Regions from separate parts of the Sporosarcina sp. FSL K6-1508 genome, predicted to be linked through region 2. Evidence: riboswitches for the same ligand, from Rfam matches in the RefSeq annotation. Region 2 holds a riboswitch; the other holds the start of a gene.
The links. Region 2 has a riboswitch for FMN ahead of ribD (bifunctional diaminohydroxyphosphoribosylaminopyrimidine deaminase/5-amino-6-(5-phosphoribosylamino)uracil reductase RibD). Riboswitches for the same ligand answer to the same signal wherever they lie in the genome.

Region 1: it holds a riboswitch for FMN, as region 2 does, so the genes downstream of both, MKZ11_RS19290 (ECF transporter S component) here and ribD (bifunctional diaminohydroxyphosphoribosylaminopyrimidine deaminase/5-amino-6-(5-phosphoribosylamino)uracil reductase RibD) in region 2, are expected to answer to the same signal.

What each region holds. Positions count from the first base shown of each region.
Region 1 is NZ_JBBOXF010000001.1:3,778,247-3,784,463, reverse strand. It holds gene MKZ11_RS19315 (YolD-like family protein) at 1-132, shown strand, start outside; gene MKZ11_RS19310 (DNA-directed RNA polymerase subunit alpha C-terminal domain-containing protein) at 176-409, opposite strand; gene MKZ11_RS19305 (ATP-binding protein) at 687-2,471, shown strand; gene MKZ11_RS19300 (RNA polymerase sigma factor SigX) at 2,517-3,080, shown strand; gene MKZ11_RS19295 (hypothetical protein) at 3,046-4,284, shown strand; FMN riboswitch at 4,361-4,493, shown strand; gene MKZ11_RS19290 (ECF transporter S component) at 4,735-5,316, shown strand; gene MKZ11_RS19285 (ferredoxin) at 5,381-5,632, opposite strand; gene MKZ11_RS19280 (helix-turn-helix domain-containing protein) at 5,742-6,217, shown strand, end outside.
Region 2 is NZ_JBBOXF010000001.1:2,289,480-2,295,696, forward strand. It holds gene MKZ11_RS11515 (glycine betaine ABC transporter substrate-binding protein) at 1-796, shown strand, start outside; gene MKZ11_RS11520 (glycine betaine ABC transporter substrate-binding protein) at 1,099-1,998, shown strand; FMN riboswitch at 2,183-2,330, shown strand; gene ribD (bifunctional diaminohydroxyphosphoribosylaminopyrimidine deaminase/5-amino-6-(5-phosphoribosylamino)uracil reductase RibD) at 2,329-3,471, shown strand; gene ribE (riboflavin synthase) at 3,478-4,128, shown strand; gene MKZ11_RS11535 (bifunctional 3,4-dihydroxy-2-butanone-4-phosphate synthase/GTP cyclohydrolase II) at 4,142-5,335, shown strand; gene ribH (6,7-dimethyl-8-ribityllumazine synthase) at 5,348-5,812, shown strand.

The DNA of each region.
Region 1 (6,217 bases), 1.5 Mb from region 2:
GGGAAACATATAACGTACATCGGTAAAGTTTCGGAACTCGACCACCGTCTTAATTTAATTTCGGTAGAGGGGCCATTCGGTGAAGATAGGATACCAGTTGTGGATGTCGTTAAAGTGCAGAGTATGGATTAAAAAAACAACGACCAATCCGTTTAGGGAAAGGTCGTTGTTTTTGTTATTCAGTTTCCGATTTAATCTCGTAATACACTTCCAATAATTCATTTCTTAACACAGGGCCAATACCAGGTAGTGTGCCAATATCCTTAACGTTTCTTGATATCAAATCTCGCAGTGTATGTATGTGGTTATTCTTCAATATATTATATAGTCGCACATTCAATTCTAGCATCTCAATTGATTCGTTTAAATATTTTTCTTTGTCAAAGCGGATGATAATGTGATTAGTCATAATAAATACCTCCAATATTCTGATATTTTAATGGTACGACATTTTGGTGGAATTAGCTATAGGAGGAGGGAGTGAAAACAGCCACCTTCTATATAAATAGAAAATGGCTGTTTTATTTATTGGGTTTCTTAGATAACTCACGAAACTAACACAAAACTAACATTCATTCCGAAAGTAAGTGAAATTAAATGGTTTTTAGTTTACAATGACACTAACAAACCTTTTAGGTGCAATCGGAATCGAAACGTTTTGGAACGGAGTGAAAAACCATAATTATATGAATAGAATATGGAATTCAATTGTCGGGAAGCTATGGGCAACCATATTGCTTCTCGTTTCATTTGTCCTCTTTATCGTGACAGCTCTACTTCTTGAATTCCTTGATAATTTCCATACGCAGCAAGCTGAAGATTCCTTGCGCAGGGAAGCAACGACAATAGGGAAAATCGTTCAGGACCATGAAAGTGAATCGTCAATGCAATTGATTATTCACGACATTCTCGATAAGGAAACGAATGCAATGATTGTAGGACCCGGTCGGGAAGTTACCTATTCTTTCCATAAAGGATTGAATAAGGACAGAATTGAGAACAAAATCCTGAACGAATCCATCTTTCCATTTGATCAAAAGATGGATACCCAGGTCGTAAAAGAAATGATTCTTCCTTCGAATACTGAAGACGATGTTATGGAACAATATCTTGTTCTGTCATATCCGTTTGAAATAGAAAATGAAATGGCCGGGACAGTAATCATTTACCAAAGTCTTGAAGCTGTTCATAGGACTACAAAGAGAACAACACATATCGTATTTTTATCAGCACTTATTGCATTTATATTAACGACATTTTTTGCATTCTTTCTGTCTACAAGAATCACGTTACCACTGAGAAGCTTAAGACAAGCCGCTTTTGAATTGTCCAAAGGGAATTTCGATACACGGTTGCCTGTTTCGCAAAATGATGAAATTGGTCAGCTCGCCACTGCATTTAATCAGATGGGAAGGCAGCTTAAATACCATGTCGAACTTATTAATCAGGACAAAGAGCAATTATCAAGTATTCTAACATCAATGACGGATGCTGTTATTACGTTCAACAGGGATTACACGATTTTGGTAAGTAATCCGCAGGCTGAACGGCTATTGCAAAATTGGTATTTCAAGGACGCTGCGCAAGAAGGGAATCACCATATACCACCCGGGATTTTTCATATGCTCGAACATGCTATTACGTTCGCTGAGGAAGTTGACGATGAATTGGAACTGGGCGGTCAGTTTTATGGGATTTCAATCAGTCCACTCTATAGCGGTAATAGTATTCGCGGCGCAGTTGCCGTTTTAAGGGATATGACGGATCAGCACAAGCTCGAAAAACTCCGCTCCGATTTTATTGCAAATGTTTCCCATGAACTTCGGACGCCTATTTCCATGCTTCAAGGATACAGTGAAGCAATTATCGACGGTGTAACGAAAAATGACGAAGAACGGGATGAAATGGTTCAAATTATACATGATGAATCGAAACGAATGGGCAGACTTGTCACCGATCTTCTTGATCTTGCACGAATGGAATCAGGTCATATGCGGCTTTACAAAGATGATTTATCGATGATCCCATTTTTGGGTAGGATTATCAATAAATTCATGCAGGTTGCGCGTGAAGCGAATGTTGAGTTGTCATTTGATTTCCCGGAAGAAAAAGAATTGATTTCAAATGTGGACGAGGATCGTATGGAGCAAGTATTTACAAATTTAATCGACAATGCAATTCGTCATACTCCTGATGGTGGAAGCGTCAGGCTTAGTATCGAAAAATTTGTCGATATGCTTGAAATAAAAGTTACGGATACAGGTGTCGGGATTCGAGAAGAGGATTTACCGTATATCTTTGAACGTTTCTACAAAGCGGATAAAGCAAGAACCAGGGGGAAAGGCGGAACTGGCCTTGGTTTAGCAATTGCCAAAAGTATTATTGACTCACATGGCGGCAGGATCACCGCTGCAAGAGGTGAAATTGAAGGCACGATTTTTAGTTGCACCCTGCCGTTAAAAAAGATGTAACTTAATAGCTTGAATAACGACTAATTGATAGAACGGGGGAATTTCATGGACGACTCCGTTTTCCATCGGCTCTACGAACAGTACCATCAGGATGTATTCAAGTTTCTTATCTATTTGACGAGGGACCGTGATCATGCTGAAGACCTTATGCATGAAGTCTATGTGAGGGTACTGCGCGCTTACGCCGGTTTTGAGGGGAAAAGTTCCGAGAAGACATGGCTCTTTTCAATTGCTAAAAATGTAGCAATCGACCATTTCAGGAAAAATACTGTTCGTAAAAAGCATCTGTTCGATAAATTTGACTGGGAAAAGAGTGAACTTGTATCGACAGGTATCCTGCCGGAGGAACTCCTAACACTCAGTGAAGAGATGCAAGAGCTTCTACAAGCACTAAATACGTGTACTGGTGATCAGAAAATGGTTATCATCATGCGCTATTTCCAGGATCTTACCATAGCTGAAACAGCTGCTATTCTTAGCTGGACAGAAGGCAAAGTGAAGACAACACAACATAGGGCGATCAAAGCTTTACAAAAGAAATTGAATGCTCTTCCGACAGAAGGGGGGAAACTAGATGACCCACAAAGATTGGAACGACAACAAGATTGAAAATCTCCTCGGTGATATGCCCGATATACAAGATAATCGTCCTGAGTCGGAAATACTAGCACGGCTAAAGCAAGACGAACGGCTGAATGTACCCCGCCGTAAAAAGGCAAAGAAGTGGATGCCGGCGTTAGTTGCTGTGGCCGCTCTGCTTGTAATTGGCTTGCTGATCCCATCCATGTTCGGAGGGGAAGATACTGCAACGCAGATGGATAATGCTGCAGAATCTAAAATGATGAAAAGTGATAAAAGTGCCGATAGTTCAGCAGCAGAGGCGGAACCGGAAACAGCATCGCTTGCTGAAGAAAACATGGATATGGGAGCAATGAATAGATCCTCTATTATGGCGGCAGATGAAACAGGGGGGATACGTCATTTTGCCGTTTATCCTGAAGATGTAATTGACAGTACACTATTCCATTTAGGTCTTGCTGGAGATCAAGCATTGAGCATACCTGTTACATTCATCATTCCGAACAGCCGAATCAAAGACGACTTTGGTTCTATGAAGCCAACGAGTTATGATTTGTACAAAAAGTATGCAGATCGCATTGATGAAAGCGCGCTTGGTTTTCAGGAGTATCATCCTTTTAAAGGCGATCTAGCGGCGGATAATCATATAATTATCCACCAGCTGCCGAAGGATCATGGCTATGATATTTCTGCAGCTTCGATGGAAGTATATAAAAATTCTTTGCAGGATACTTTTTTCGGTTATCAGGAGGCCCGCTTTGAGAACGAAGATGGAACGGCAGCCATATTCTCTGAGGTAGGTCAACCGAGTCCGCCATTGACTTTGAAAAGTGGCCTCAATCACTCAAATTACTATATGTTTGAACAGCAAGATGGCCAGCAGTTTCTGTCATCGAACTTTTCGCAGCCCCAGCCAACACTGGATAAGGCACTGCAGCAGATGAAAGAGAACTTGAATGATGTTTTTTTGCCAGTTATCCCGAGGGATATCGATTTTGAAGTAATCTCAGATGGTGAAGTGACACTCATTAAATTTTCACGACCACTGGATTTGGATGCAATGGAATCGGAAAAAGCTATGCAGTTGGTTGATGGAATGCTTCTCACAGCCGCAAGTTTTGGCGAACAGCTGCAATTCGAGAACGTTGTCCAGGAAGAATGGAACGGTTTTGACTTCAGTCAGCCGCTACCGATTCCTGTAGGCTCTAATCCAATGCCTTTTATTTTGGAGTGAATAGTAAGCGCTTTGTAAACAGGACTGTTTACAAAGCGCTTCTGTTTGTATAGAATAGGGTTGTAACATAATATTGATTCATCTTCGGGGCAGGGTGTAATTCCCGACCGGCGGTAAAGGAAATTCATTTTTCCAAGCCCGCGAGCTTAACAGCTGATACCGGTGTAATTCCGGAGCCGACAGTATAGTCTGGATGGGAGAAGGTGAAGGTGCGGCCATCTTTTTGTGTTGTTCACAAAAAGGGTGCTTATTTAATCATGGGTAAAATGGAAAAGTTATTTTCTTTATACCTGTGTGGATTTCGAGACACCGCAATGCGTAGTGTGTCGGAAGCTGAATGTGCCTTTCAAACCCCTCGAGCCTATTTGCTTTAGGGTTTTTTTGTCGACATATATAGGATGGAACGGCCTTTCCTCTTTTGAAGTGAATCGCAAAAGGAGAGAGGAACAAATGAATAACAAAAAGTTACGAAAGATGATTCTCATCGCAATACTTGGGAGTATCTCAACTGTTTTGATGCAGTTTAACTTTCCGTTACCTGCGTTGCCCGGATTCCTGAAAATTGATTTCAGTGAGATTCCCGCGGTGTTAGCGATAATGACAATGGGGCCGGTTGCCGGCATCGGTGTTGAGCTTCTTAAGAACGTGCTGCATTGGTTCTTTTCGGGAAGTCCTACAGGTGTTCCTGTTGGTGAAATTGCAAACTTCATGACAGGTATACTTTTCATTATGCCGATTTATTTTATTTTCAATAAGTTCCGGACAACTAAAGGTCTTACGACCGGTCTGATCGCCGGTACAGTTACTATGGCTGTCGGAATGACAGTATTGAATTATTTCGTGTTTTTACCAATGTACACATACTTCCTTAACTTCCCGCCTTACACAGGTGATGCGTTATTTACGGTAGTGGTACTTGGGATTTTACCATTTAATCTTATTAAAGGTGTAATGCTTTTAATGATCTCATTGCTTCTCTATAACAGCATGAAAAAATGGATAGCCCAACAGCGTACTCAATTAGCATCTTAATAAAAGTATAAATATAAAGAAAGGTCGTCTCGGTATTTTCCGGGACGACCTTTCTAGATTCTAATTAATCTTCGTATTTTAGCGCATCACCATCAAATGGTGCGTCGGCAGTTTTGATTGAATCAGTTGGACAGCCATCGAAAGCGTCTTCCAAATCTTCCATCAGTTCTTCTGGAACTTCAGCTGTACCCGTGTTATCATCGAGGATAACATAAGCGATTCCTTCGTCGTCATAATCGTATATGTCCGGGGCGGCAGCTCCACAAGCACCGCACGCTATACATGTATCTTGATCAACGATTGTATATTTAGGCATAGTCGTTCTCTCCTCTTTTCTCCGTACAAACAATTTACTTCATCTTTCATTCTAATGATGTTGACAAGAGTTTTCAACAAAAAACATTTGTTAATCGGAGGAATTCAAAATGAATCTATCTTCAATACTATTAACCATCATTAGCAGAATAGATGGTGAACGAACAATCTATGCCGGACTTCACCTCTTACGCGGCAAACGATCAGGACAAACATTGCAAGATGTTGAATACTATGGTTTGAAAGAATTCTTTGGTATTTTACCGAAACTGTCAGCTGAACGATTTGACGAGTCCTCTCAACAATTAAAAGATAGGGGATTCATATCAACAATGCATGATTCGTTTGTCAAACTAACGGAGCAAGGTCGAACGGAAGCAACCAAAGTACCTTCCTACCGATTTAACGGCTGGGATTATAGAGGCAGGGAAGTGATATTCTTTTACAGGTTATCGCTTGCAGTACAGACTGTTTCGAATTTCAAAGCAAGAGAAAAATTGTTTATGCCCGCTCAAAAAGACCGAGATATTCAGTCTTTTGTCAAAATGGTACTACAAAATCAGCCAATCGGTGATCCTGCATTTGC
Region 2 (6,217 bases):
GAAATCTGTAGGCGAATCAGTAGACTATAAAATTACTGGTATCGATCCAGGTGCAGGTATCATGGAAGCAACTGAAAAAGTGCTTAAAGAATATGACCTTAAAGATTGGACGCTTACAACGGGTTCAGGGGCTGCAATGACAGCTTCACTGAAAAAAGCGTATGACAAAGAGCAGCCAATCATTATAACTGGCTGGACACCGCATTGGAAGTTTGCGAAATACGATTTGAAATATCTTGAAGATCCAAAAGGCGTATACGGTGGGGAAGAACAAATCCGTACAATTGGACGAATCGGTTTAGCAGAAGACCTGCCAGAAGCGCATCAAATCTTATCACAGTTCAACTGGACTGAAGAGGATATGGGCGAAATAATGGTAGCAATTCAAGAGGGTGAAAAAGAAGACGTAGCAGCACAAAACTGGGTTGATGCAAACGAAGATAAAGTGGCTGTATGGACAGAAGGCGTTGAAAAAGTGGACGGTGACAAGATCAAACTTGCCTACGTTGCATGGGACAGTGAAATTGCTAGCCATAATGTCATGAAAATTGTTTTAGAGGATATGGGTTATAAAGTGACATTAACACAGGTTGAAGCAGGTCCTTTATGGACAGCGGTTGCTGACGGAAGTGCAGATGCATCGCTTGCGGCTTGGATGCCATTAACACATAAAACGTATGCTGATAAATTCGAAGGTAAATTCGAAGAACTTGGCATTAACATGGAAGGTGTCAAAGTCGGTCTTGTTGTGCCGGAGTATATGGACATCGATTCGATTGAAGACTTGAAAAAATAAATAATAGAATGTCAGTGCTATTTAAGCTCGGGCACTAGGACAATAAACCCGGAAGAACGCTGGAATTCACAGTGATTTTCCGGGTTTATTGTATGTTGTAAATTCAATTGAATGGCAATTGCAGATGTTGAAATAAAGAACTTTATTGAACCCGCTTCGGCGCAAGGGGATGAGGATGCTTTTCGTCATAAGCCAGGCAGCTTCGCACCTGGCTTATGACTTCGGTTACCCTTTGAAAGGCGCCTACGCTGTTATTCATATATTCAACATATATAGGAAGAAAAACTAGGGGGAATAACATCATGAGATTTCTAGAAAAAGTAGGTGGACTTATAGCGATTGTTTTGCTTGCGGTCGTTCTTACGGCTTGTGGTAGCAATGCTGGAAAAGCCGTAACGGATAAAGAAAAATCAATCGGAGAATCGCTTGATTATCAGATTATAGGAATCGATCCGGGGGCAGCCATTATGACCACCACAGAAAAGGTGATTGAGGAATATGGGTTGAAAGACTATAAACTTATTTCAGGTACGGGTGCGACGATGACTGCGGCTTTGAAAAAAGCCTATGATAAAGAACAGCCGATTGTTGTAATCGGATGGACTCCGCATTGGAAATTTGCAAAGTTTGATTTGAATTTCCTTGATGATCCGAAGGGGCTGTACGGGGGAGAAGAACAAATTCGCACAATTGGAAGGCTTGGGTTAGCGGATGACTTGCCAGAAGCACACCAAATTCTTTCCCAGTTCAAGTGGACGGAAGCGGACATGGGTGAAGTAATGAAGGCTATTCAAGAAGGCGAAAAAGAAGCAGTGGCGGCGCAAAGCTGGATTGATGCCAATGCGGATAAAGTTGCACAATGGACGGCTGGTGTGGACAAAGTAAATGGCGACAAGATTAAACTTGTCTATGTGGCATGGGATAGTGAAATCGCAAGTCATAATGTTATGAAACTCGTTCTAGAGGATATGGGCCATAAAGTGACCTTGATGCAAGTGGAAAGTGGTCCGCTATGGACGGCGGTAGCGGATGGTAGCGCGGATGCATCTCTTGCAGCATGGTTGCCGTTGACCGCTAAAACATATGCCGATAAGTTCGAAGGTGAATTCGAAGAACTTGGTGTTAATATGGAAGGTGTTAAAGTCGGTCTTGTAGTGCCGAAGTATATGGGTATCACAAAAATTGAGGACTTGAACAATTAATGATGATTGCTTTATATGTACTAGGCGAAAGCGTATAAACAGGGGAGCGCCCCAGAGCTACGACGCGGAATCAATGGGATTGTTTAATCTGATATAGATAGTAGACTCAGTTCCGTTCAATCGGGCTGAGTCTTTTTTTGATTTACTGGAAGTAGTATGATAACTTTAAAGCGGCACGTATAAACAAACTCTTCGGGGCAAGGTGAAATTCCTTACCGGCGGTGATCGAGCATAGCTCGTCAGTCCGTGACCCGTCCTTCCTCGTTTGGAAGGCGGTGGAGCTGGTGAAATTCCGGCACCGACAGTTACAGTCTGGATGGGAGAAGTGTTTTGGCTATACGTGCTATGCTTGCAGGCTCTGCCCTTTCATTATCGAAAGGGGGAATGCTTATGAATCCTCAACATTATATGAGAATTGCTCTCGACCTGGCGCGTACCGCACAAGGACAAACCTCGCCGAATCCAATTGTCGGTGCTGTTTGTGTGAAAGACGGCCAAGTTTTAGGGACTGGTGCGCACTTGAAAGCTGGGACACCTCATGCTGAAGTGCATGCACTGGCAATGGCAGGTTCGGCTTCTAGTGGTGCGGATTTATACGTGACACTGGAACCGTGTTCCCATACTGGGAAAACACCTCCATGTACAGATCTCATTATTTCGTCTGGAATTCAACGTGTATTTGTTGCGTCTATCGATCCGAATCCTTCCGTCAATGGAACAGGAATTGGACTTCTTAAGGATGCTGGAATTGAAGTCATTACCGGCATTTTACAGGAAGAGGCAGAGCAGTTAAACCAAGCATTTTTTCATTTCATCAAATACGGGAAACCATACGTTACCTTGAAAGCCGCCGCAACTCTTGACGGTAGACTTTCAACGCAGAACGGGGACAGCAAATGGATAACTTCGGCTGCATCGCGAACCGATGTCCATCACCTCCGCCATACCCATGATGCTATTTTGGTCGGCGTACAAACCGTACTTCACGATAACCCTTTCCTCACCACCCGTTTGCCCCATGGTGGAAAGAACCCGATTCGAGTTATTTTAGATCGGCATCTTAGGACGCCAAAAACAGCGAATGTCGTTACAGATGGCGCTGCAGAAACGATTATATTCACACTCGATTCAACAGAATCGGAAACTGCTTTTTTTGATCATCCTCTCGTTTCAGTTGAAAGGATTTCAGAAAACGTATCTTTTTTGAACGAAGTTTTAAAACGTCTTGCTGATAAAGAAATCATGACGTTGTTCGTTGAAGGCGGTAGCAGAGTTCATTCCAGTTTCATCAATGAAGGTCTCGCAGATGAACTGTATTTGTATATGGCTCCGAAATTAATCGGCAACGGTGCTTCTTTGTTCATGGACGATACTCGGAACTTGATGGCAGAAGGCGAATCCCTTCGTTTTTTAGATATGCGACAAATCGGGGCTGATATCCGATTGCATGCCAGGTTTCTAAAGGAGGATTGACAGCAGTTGTTTACTGGAATTATTGAAGAAATAGGAACAGTTTCAGCGGTTAGGCCAGCGACGAATTCATTGCAACTATCAATCCGTTGTAACAAAGTGCTTAGTGATGTAAAAAAAGGCGATAGTCTGGCGGTAAATGGTGTCTGTTTGACGGTTTCAGATTTCTCAAGCAATCAATTTATAGCTGATGTCATGCCTGAAACTGTTAAAGCGACAACGCTTCAAGCATTGCGTACAGGAAGTTCGGTTAACTTAGAGCGTGCGATGGCGGCAAATGGTCGTTTTGGAGGTCATATTGTCAGTGGGCATGTTGATGGCACTGGCGAAATCATTTCGGTTAGACAAAAAGAAAATGCAATCTATATGGAAATCAGTATTGCAACTGAATTATTGAAATATTTTATCCCAAAAGGTTCAGTTACTGTGGATGGAACTTCTTTGACCGTCTTCGGTGTGACGGGTAAAGGTTTTATCATCTCATTAATTCCAGTTACACAAGACGACTCCATCATCGGCCGAAAACGGGCCGGGGATCGAGTGAACGTAGAATGTGATATGCTCGCAAAATATATTGAACGGCTACTGACTACGAACAAAGAGAATCCAACTGGCGGTTTAACAATGGATGCCCTCGTCGCCAATGGATTCCTCAGTTAAGGGGGAAAAATAAATGTACTCTACCGTAGAAAAAGCAATCGAAGAGCTGAAAAGAGGAAAAGCGATTATTGTCGTTGACGACGAGGACCGAGAAAACGAAGGAGACTTTGTTGCACTTGGCGAATTCGCTACACCTGAAATGATTAACTTTATGGCGACAGAAGGCCGTGGATTGATTTGCGTGCCGATAGATGAAGAGAAATCGCGACAGCTTGAATTAGGACTTATGACAGAAAATAACAGTGATGCTCACGGAACGGCATTCACGATTAGCATTGATCACGCGGATTGCCATACTGGAATCTCTGCATTTGAGCGGTCGGAGACAGTTTTAAAGATGCTTGGGAATGGAGCAGGTCCAACAGACTTTAGAAGACCGGGACATATTTTTCCGCTAATAGCGAAGTCTGGCGGCGTCTTAAAGCGTTCAGGTCATACAGAAGCTGCTGTAGATCTCGCAAAGCTTGCGGGAGCAGAACCGGTCGGCGTCATATGTGAAATAATGAATATCGATGGGACGATGGCGAGAGGCCCACAGTTGAAAGAGATAGCTGATCAATTCAATCTTGTTATCTTAACAATTCAGGAACTAATTTCTTATCGGCGAATCAATGAAAAACTTGTTGAGCGTATTGTAGATATTCATCTGCCAACAGATTTTGGAGATTTCAAAGCGATCGCTTTCGTTGAAAAAGAAACAGGACATGAACATATTGCTCTGGTAAAAGGCGATATCGAAGACGCTGAAAATGTCCTTGTCCGCGTTCATTCGGAATGTTTGACAGGTGATGTCTTTGGCTCATGTCGATGTGATTGTGGTCCGCAACTTCAAGCTGCACTTGCACAGATTGAAAATGCCGGTAGAGGCGTCCTGCTCTATATGCGTCAGGAAGGGCGTGGCATTGGTCTCGTTAATAAAATGAAGGCCTACAAGCTACAGGAAGAAGGATTCGACACTGTTGAAGCCAATGAAGAATTAGGATTCGCAGATGACCTTCGAGATTACGGCATCGGTGCACAAATACTGCGGGATCTTGGCCTAACTTCTATTCACCTTTTAACAAACAATCCGCGTAAAATTGCTGGACTAGCGGGACGCGGGTTAGAAATAACAGAGCGTATTCAAATCGAAATGCCTGTTAAAGTGGAGAACAAAGTTTATATGGAAACGAAGAAAAATAAAATGGGACACTTATTGCATAATTGAGGGGGAATAATAATGAGCACAATTTATGAAGGACATTTAGTTGGGACTGGGCTTAAAGTTGGAATCGTAGTTGCAAGGTTTAATGAATTCATCACAGGTAAATTACTAGGCGGAGCGGAAGATGCTTTGCGTCGCCATGGAGTTGCCGACAGTGATGTTGCGGTTGCATGGGTACCAGGTGCTTATGAAATTCCACTAATCGCGAAGAAAATGGCGGCTTCCGGTAAGTACGATGCTGTCATTACACTAGGCACTGTCATCCGCGGTGCAACACCGCACTTCGATTATGTGTGCAATGAAGTAGCAAAAGGCGTTGCAGCCATCAATCTGCAAGAAGGCATTCCGGTCATCTTCGGTGTCCTGACGACAGATACAATTGAGCAAGCAATCGAACGCGCTGGAACGAAAGCAGGCAATAAAGGATGGGATGCAGGGAATGCTGCAATTGAGATGGCGAATTTGTTGAAACAGATGTAAGTTAGTTGCATGGTTCGATTATTGAAACTAAGAAAAATCAGCTCATTTATTTTGAGCTGATTTTTTTATACTTTGTTTTATAAAAATAGAATACATATAGGTGGAAATACAGAAACCCATTGAATTTGCTGGGGCTCTCAATAATGAGAGAGTTGTTATTCGGGCGTGGATTGTAGAACGCTGGCGCTTTGGGGATGCCTTTTGCCGTAAGCCTGGATTATCGCTTTGCATCCAGTCTGACGGCTTCGGCGACCCCTTTTCCGCGCCTGCGCTAGGGTGTTCATTATCGAGAGAAATGTAATTTTGAGATGTATATGCCGATTTTATAATGTTATTACTAGTTGATACTAATTATATTCCAGAAAGACGCACTCCAGGTTGTAGATTTCATCACAGCTAATGAAA